DNA from 3 places in the Paenarthrobacter sp. NPDC089675 genome. Region 1 is predicted to be linked to each of the others. Evidence: predicted binding sites of a transcription regulator. Region 1 holds the regulator's gene; each other region holds the start of a gene.
The links. Region 1 encodes HrcA, which represses chaperone genes, less so after heat shock. Its sites were predicted from a motif close to TTNGCACTCGNNNNNNNCGAGTGCNAA; they were not measured.
Positions count from the first base shown of each region.

Region 2: the regulator HrcA is predicted to act here: its motif matches at 588-614, upstream of groES (co-chaperone GroES).
Region 3: the regulator HrcA is predicted to act here: its motif matches at 799-825, upstream of ACIPY2_RS00930 (FmdB family zinc ribbon protein).

Region 1 covers NZ_JBIVHM010000001.1:824,840-827,100, forward strand. The annotation lists gene ACIPY2_RS03915 (DUF3097 domain-containing protein) at 1-467, opposite strand, end outside; gene hrcA (heat-inducible transcriptional repressor HrcA) at 699-1,706, shown strand; gene dnaJ (molecular chaperone DnaJ) at 1,757-2,261, shown strand, end outside.
Region 2 covers NZ_JBIVHM010000001.1:161,880-164,140, forward strand. The annotation lists gene ACIPY2_RS00835 (SAM-dependent methyltransferase) at 1-66, opposite strand, end outside; gene ACIPY2_RS00840 (hypothetical protein) at 134-562, shown strand; gene groES (co-chaperone GroES) at 759-1,055, shown strand; gene groL (chaperonin GroEL) at 1,142-2,261, shown strand, end outside.
Region 3 covers NZ_JBIVHM010000001.1:187,472-189,732, reverse strand. The annotation lists gene galU (UTP--glucose-1-phosphate uridylyltransferase GalU) at 1-10, opposite strand, end outside; gene ACIPY2_RS00935 (5-formyltetrahydrofolate cyclo-ligase) at 141-740, shown strand; gene ACIPY2_RS00930 (FmdB family zinc ribbon protein) at 885-1,151, shown strand; gene ACIPY2_RS00925 (Flp pilus assembly protein CpaB) at 1,230-1,967, shown strand; gene ACIPY2_RS00920 (DUF4011 domain-containing protein) at 2,021-2,261, opposite strand, start outside.

The sequences.
Region 1 (2,261 bases):
ATGGCTGACTTGAGGTCGTCCACGCCGTGGAGGGGCTCCACCACGATGCCCTCAACGCGGAGATCGTCGCCCCATACCTTCTCCACGAGTTCGGCGTCGTGCTTGCCTTCCACCCAGATGCGGCTGGCCTTGGCCACCTGGGCCCGTTGGCCCTGAACGCGGACGGAGCCGGAGGCCGTACGCCCGGCCGGAACTGCGCCTGCGGGCACTCTCGCTGCCGGGGGCATCAGCTGTATCGGTGCACCTTCGAGGAGGAACCCGAACCCCAGTTGGAAGGACTTGACCTTTCCACGTCTGTCCTCGAGGGAAACAATGTGCATGCCGCCGGACTTTTCAACCCGGACCACTTCCCCTACCCAGCCTGACTGGACATCTTCAAGGACCATTCCGCGCTGGACGGGCACTTCCGGCAGTTTTCGCTTGGCCGGTGCCGTCAGGTCCTGCGGACCCCAAGTGTCGAAAGCCAAGGAGCTCATACCTCTTTGCGCTGGGAATCCAGCCGGGCACGCGGATGCCGCCGGCCCCGCTGCGGATGGGGGCAGCGGACGGTTTCAATGCTAGCAACGCGGTGGCCCATACTAGACTTGTTAGCACTTGGGCATGTTGAGTGCTAAGCAGATGGTGATGGTGATGTGTTTTTTTGAAGGTCCCCCAGGCGCCGGCCGCGTGGACCCGGATGGTCGTCAGGAGGTGTTGCAATGAGTGAGCCGCGCAAACTGGAAGTCTTGCGGGCCATCGTTGAGGACTACGTGCATTCCCGTGAGCCTGTCGGGTCGAAGGCTCTGGTGGAGCGCCACCACCTCGGTGTTTCCAGCGCCACCATCCGCAACGACATGGCGGTTTTGGAAGAAGAAGGACTCATCGCCGCTCCCCACACCAGCGCGGGCCGTATCCCCACGGACAAGGGTTACCGCCTCTTCGTGGACCGGATTTCGCAGGTGAAGCCCTTGTCCGCTGCTGAGCGCAGGGCCATCCATTCGCTCCTGGAGGGGCCGGATGACCTTGACGACATTCTTGAGCGGACCGTGCGGCTCCTTTCGCAGCTGACCAACCAGGTCGCCGTCGTGCAGTATCCACATTCAAAGCGGGCGCTGGTCCGCCACGTGGAGTTTGTGCTGCTGGCCCCGAAGCAGGTGCTGGCGGTCCTGATAGCGGACACCGGCAGCGTGGGACAAAAGGTCGTCGACGCCGGTGCGGACGTCAGCAACGAGGCCCTGATGGTGCTGCGCTCCAGGTTCCTTGGAAGCATCGCCGGAACCCAACTCGATTTGCTCCCCCAGGTCCTTCCCTCCGTTGTGGCCTTATGCCCTCCTGAACTCCGCGGTGCAGCGCAGGCCCTGGCCGTGGGACTGCAGGCGCTGAGCGACACCAGCCGCGAAGAGCGGATCCTCATGGCGGGAACCGCAAACCTCGCCCGCTCCAACGTGGACTTCCCGCTGAGCATCGGTCCGGTACTTGAGGCCCTTGAGGAACAAGTGGTCATGCTTCGGTTGTTGTCGGACATGGGGGACGACCCGCGCGGAGTCACGGTCAGCATCGGACGGGAAAATCCGTACGACGGTCTTGCCGAAGCTTCAGTCGTGGCCACCGGCTACGGCTCCGGGGCGAAAGTGGGCATCCTGGGACCAACCCGCATGGACTACCCCACAACCATGGCCGCCGTTCGCGCCGTGGCCCGTTACCTTTCCCGAATCCTCGGCGGCTGACACCAGCCGCCGCCAATGAACCGCAGTACAACAAGGAAGAGATACCGACTTTGAGCAGCCACTATGACGTTTTGGGAGTCTCCCCGGAAGCCACCGGAGAAGAGATCAAAAAGGCGTACCGCAAGTTGGCGCGAAAACTGCACCCCGACGTCAACCCCGGGGAAGATGTCGCGGAACAGTTCAAGGCAGTAACGCACGCCTACGAAGTCCTGTCAGACCCGCAAAAGCGTCGGGTCTACGACGCCACTGGCAACGAAAACGGAACGGACAACGGCTTCGGCGGGGGTTACTCCGGCCAGGGCTTCGCCTTCCAGGACATCTTTGACACGTTCTTCGGTGGTGGGGGCGGCGGCCACGCCGGGCCCGCTTCACGCGTGCGCCGCGGCCAGGACGCGCTTATCAGCGTCAGGATCGACCTGAAGGACGCCGTCTTCGGTGTCAACAAGAAACTCGAAGTCGACACTGCAGTCACCTGCCCCACGTGTGATGGCAGCTGCTGCCGTCCCGGCACCCACCCTGAACGTTGCGATATCTGCGGCGGCAGCGGCCAGGTAC
Region 2 (2,261 bases), 660 kb from region 1:
GCCAAGAAGCTCCCACCCTTCCGTGGTGAACAAGGGCGCGAGGTGTTCCTGAGGAGCGTTGGGCATGCCATCCAGCCTAAACGTTTGCGCTCCGGGGCTGAGACCTGGCGGGCAGCCCGATAGGGTTGTTTTCATGGAAGACACCGCAGCTCCGCAGCCCTCCGACATCAACAACCCGGACGGGAACGATTCCCGTGTTCCGGGGGCCGAAGAGCATCCCGCCGGCCGGTCCATCTCCACGTATGCACGTCCGGCGCTCATAGCGGGTGCCGTCATCGCCGTTGTTTGCATCGGACTGCTGATTGTCATTTTCGCGCTGGATTCCTTCAACGCAGCGGCCTACTCCGTCACGGGCAAGAGCGTGAACGACGCCACGGAGGAGGCCCGGGATATCCGTGAGCTTTACAGCGGTGTCCGCGCCGGCGGTATCACCGGACTGGTGATTTCCGGCGTCGTAGCTGTTGCTGCCGCCGTCGTTCTTTACCTGAACCGGGGATCCGCGGCCGGGCGCGCGGAGGACGACGGCGACGACTACGACCTCGACGACCTCCGGGGCGAGTAACCCGGGTTCACCGAAAGACGAATTGTTGGCACTCACCTTGACCGAGTGCTAACGCCTTACATAGAGTCTTGTTAGCACTCTCCCCTTGAGGGTGCTAACCCACGCCAGGTAAGCTGCCGGCACCGCGACGACGGTTGCACGCCTCGGCACCCTTGTTCTTAGTCCATGAATCAGCTCATGAAAAGGAGAGATCCGAGTGTCGGTCTCGATTAAGCCTCTTGAGGATCGTATTGTTGTTCGCCCGCTCGAAGCAGAGCAGACCACGGCTTCCGGCCTGGTTATTCCGGACTCCGCACAGGAGAAGCCGCAGGAAGGCGAAGTTGTTGCAATCGGCCCCGGCCGCTTCGATGACAACGGCAACCGCGTGCCCGTGGACGTAGCTGTTGGCGACGTCGTCATCTACTCCAAGTACGGTGGAACCGAAGTCAAGACCGGTGGCAACGAGTACCTCGTTCTGTCCGCCCGCGACGTCCTCGCGATCGTCGTCAAGTAACTTGCCGGGATCCCGCACTGCAGGCGCCGTTGGAATACGTTCCGGCCGCCGGTGGTGCGGGTTTTCCGTTCTGAAAGGACATAACCATGGCAAAGCAGCTTGCGTTTAACGACGCTGCCCGCCGGTCCCTCGAGGCCGGTATCGACAAGCTCGCCAACACCGTCAAGGTGACGCTCGGCCCGCGCGGCCGCAACGTCGTCCTGGACAAGAAGTGGGGCGCCCCCACGATCACCAACGACGGCGTGACGATCGCCCGCGAAGTCGAATTGGACGATCCCTACGAGAACCTTGGCGCTCAGCTGGCCAAGGAAGTTGCCACCAAGACCAACGATGTTGCAGGCGACGGCACCACGACGGCCACCGTGCTTGCACAGGCCCTGGTCAAGGAAGGCCTGCGCAACGTCGCGGCCGGCGCTGCTCCCGGTGAGATCAAGCGCGGCATCGAGGTTTCCGTTGAAGCCGTCGCAGCCCGACTCCTGGAGAACGCCCGCGAAGTCGAAGGCACCCAAGTAGCCAACGTTGCAGCCATCTCCGCCCAGAGCGACGAGGTTGGCGAACTGTTGGCCGAGGCTTTCGGTAAGGTGGGCAAGGATGGCGTCATCACCATCGAAGAGTCCTCCACCACCCAGACCGAACTGGTCCTCACCGAGGGCATGCAGTTCGACAAGGGCTACCTTTCCCCGTACTTCGTCACCGACGCAGAGCGCCAGGAAGCCGTCCTCGAAGACGCGCTCATCCTGATCAACCAGGGCAAGATCTCCTCCCTGCAGGAATTCCTGCCGCTTCTGGAGAAGGCACTGCAGGCTTCCAAGCCGCTGTTCATCATTGCCGAAGACATCGAAGGCGAAGCCCTCTCCACGCTGATCGTCAACCGCATCCGCGGCACGCTCAATGTTGTGGCCGTCAAGGCACCGGGCTTCGGCGACCGCCGCAAGGCCATGCTCCAGGACATCGCCACGCTCACCGGTGCACAGGTTGTTTCCGCTGACCTCGGCCTGAGCCTGGACACTGTTGGCCTTGAGGTACTTGGTACGGCCCGCCGTATCACGGTCACCAAGGACAACACCACCATCGTGGACGGCGCCGGCACCGAGCAGGACGTGGCTGACCGCGTCGCACAGCTCCGGGCCGAGCTCACCCGGACGGATTCCGACTGGGACCGCGAGAAGCTGCAGGAACGCCTGGCCAAGCTGGCCGGCGGCATCG
Region 3 (2,261 bases), 640 kb from region 1:
GGTGGGTCACCGGACTAATGTAACGGACGGAACACGTCAAAAGGCAAACCCCCGCCGTGCCGGGGCCTACAAATCGCCAGCGTCCTGACTGGTGGACGGCAGTGTTGCCGCCGCCGGCAAAGGCTGAAGGAACGGAAAACATGGCAACAAAGGAAGAAATCCGGAGCACCCGGCGCCAACACCGGCGAGCCCTGGCTCCGGAACAGATTGCCGCCGCCGGCGCAGCGCTGGCGGGTCACGGAACAGCGTGGGCCAAGGAAATATCGGCCGGCGAACCCGGTACCTTCGCGGTGTATCTGGGGGTCGGATTCGAGCCGCCCACGCTTCCCCTTATCGAAGCCTTGCATAGGGACGGCCACCGCGTCCTGCTTCCCGTCTGCGAACCGGAGCGGCACCTCACGTGGGTCTACTGGACTCCCGATACACGGTTCGTTCGTTCTACTTACGCCCCCATCGATGAACCCGAGGGCGATCGGTTCGGCACGGAGGAGGCGGCGGCTGCCACCGGCATCTTCATGCCGGCGACGGCCGTGGACGGAGACGGCAACAGGATCGGCCAAGGCGGCGGCTACTACGACCGGTTCCTCCAGGGGCTTGAGGTACTGGGCAAGCGCCCCCGCACCATTGCAGTGACGTACGACGACGACGTGTTGCCTTCCGGCAGCATCCCCGCCGAGGAGTTCGACCAGCCGGTTTCCGAGATATTGACGCCGTCGGGAATTGTGCGGCTCTCAAGGTAGTTATGGGGAGTAGCTTCCCCGCAATCCGTAGTGAGTGCGGGAAAACCGGATGATAGAATTGGCACTCAGGCCCTGCGACTGCTAATGGGAGATGGTTTCCCGAGGCGTTACAGGACCTGAACTTTGTCCTGAAGGAGGAATTCAGTGCCCACATACGCATACGCCTGCAAAGACTGTGACCATGCCTTTGACATCGTCCAGTCCTTTTCGGACAGCTCCCTGACGGAGTGCCCGGAATGCAAGGGTTCCCTTCGCAAGAAGTTCAACAGCGTCGGCGTGGTTTTCAAGGGCTCGGGCTTCTACCGCACGGATTCCCGGGATACCAAGGGCAGCACGGTTTCCGCTGCACCCTCGGCCCCCGCTGCGCCTGCACCGGCAGCAACGCCCGCCCCCGCGGCGGCAGCCAGCTAGACCATAAACGACGAAGGTTTTCCACATAGGGTCTCCGGCCGCTGCTTTGCGGCCGGGTCCGGTGGTTAGCGTGGCGACATGCCACAGAAATTACCTTCATTCCGGCTCGGCCGCGCCAGCCGCACATCGTCCCGTAGTGCCTTCCTGCAGGGCAGGAGGTCGGGCAACGGGCGTCCACGCACAAACCTTGCATCACTTGTAGCCCGTCACCGTCGGCTGACCGTTGCTCTCCTGCTCTGCCTGGCTACGGGTATCGCAGTTCAACAACTCACGCCCGCCTCTGAACAGCGCATCAGTATTCTGGTGGCCGCCCGGGACCTCGCGGCGGGAAGCAGCCTTGCCGAATCGGATTTCGTCATGATGGGCGTCCCCCGCGACGTCGCAATTTCCGGGGCCCTCCACGATGCCTCCAGCCTTGCGGGGCGCCAGCTCGCCTCCCCCCTGGCCAAGGGCCAAATCCCCACGGAAACGGACCTCCTCGGCCCGGGCCTCCTCACCGGAGCTCCGGCAGGCTCCGCAGCCGTTCCGCTGCGGATGGCGGACCCGTCATCCATCCAGCTGTTATCTCCAGGGCAGCTGGTCACCGTTGTCCTGACCGGGACGGGGAGTTACGACGAGCAGCGCCCCAGCCATGTCCTTGCCGGTCCCCTGCCCGTGCTCTGGACGTCCATACAAGGGGGCAAAGCGGGCCAATGGTTGGGCACCACTGACACGGACGGGCTGGTGGTAGTATCCGCCAACCCCGAACAAGCAGAAAAGCTTGCCGGCGCATCAACGCAAGGCAAGCTTTTCTTTGTACTCGTCAATCCAAGCTGACGGCGGACCCGCATACATGATTGTCGATGCTGTCCGCTCCTGCGGCCGAGGAATCAGCCCCAGTGCGGAGGCTTTTGTTCCTTCAGCCATTGATCATGGTCATAACCCGACTCGTCGCCCCAACGCCGCGGATCGTCCTCGGAAGCCTTGTTGGGCAGTATCCCGGCTGAATCCGGCTTGGCCGCAGCTGGCTTTACTTCGGACGTTTCAGCTACACCTTCCACGGCTTCAGGGGCATCGCCCTGGCTGCGATTCGGGGCATCGTCCGTGGGTGCGGCCTTCGCTTCGCTGGGT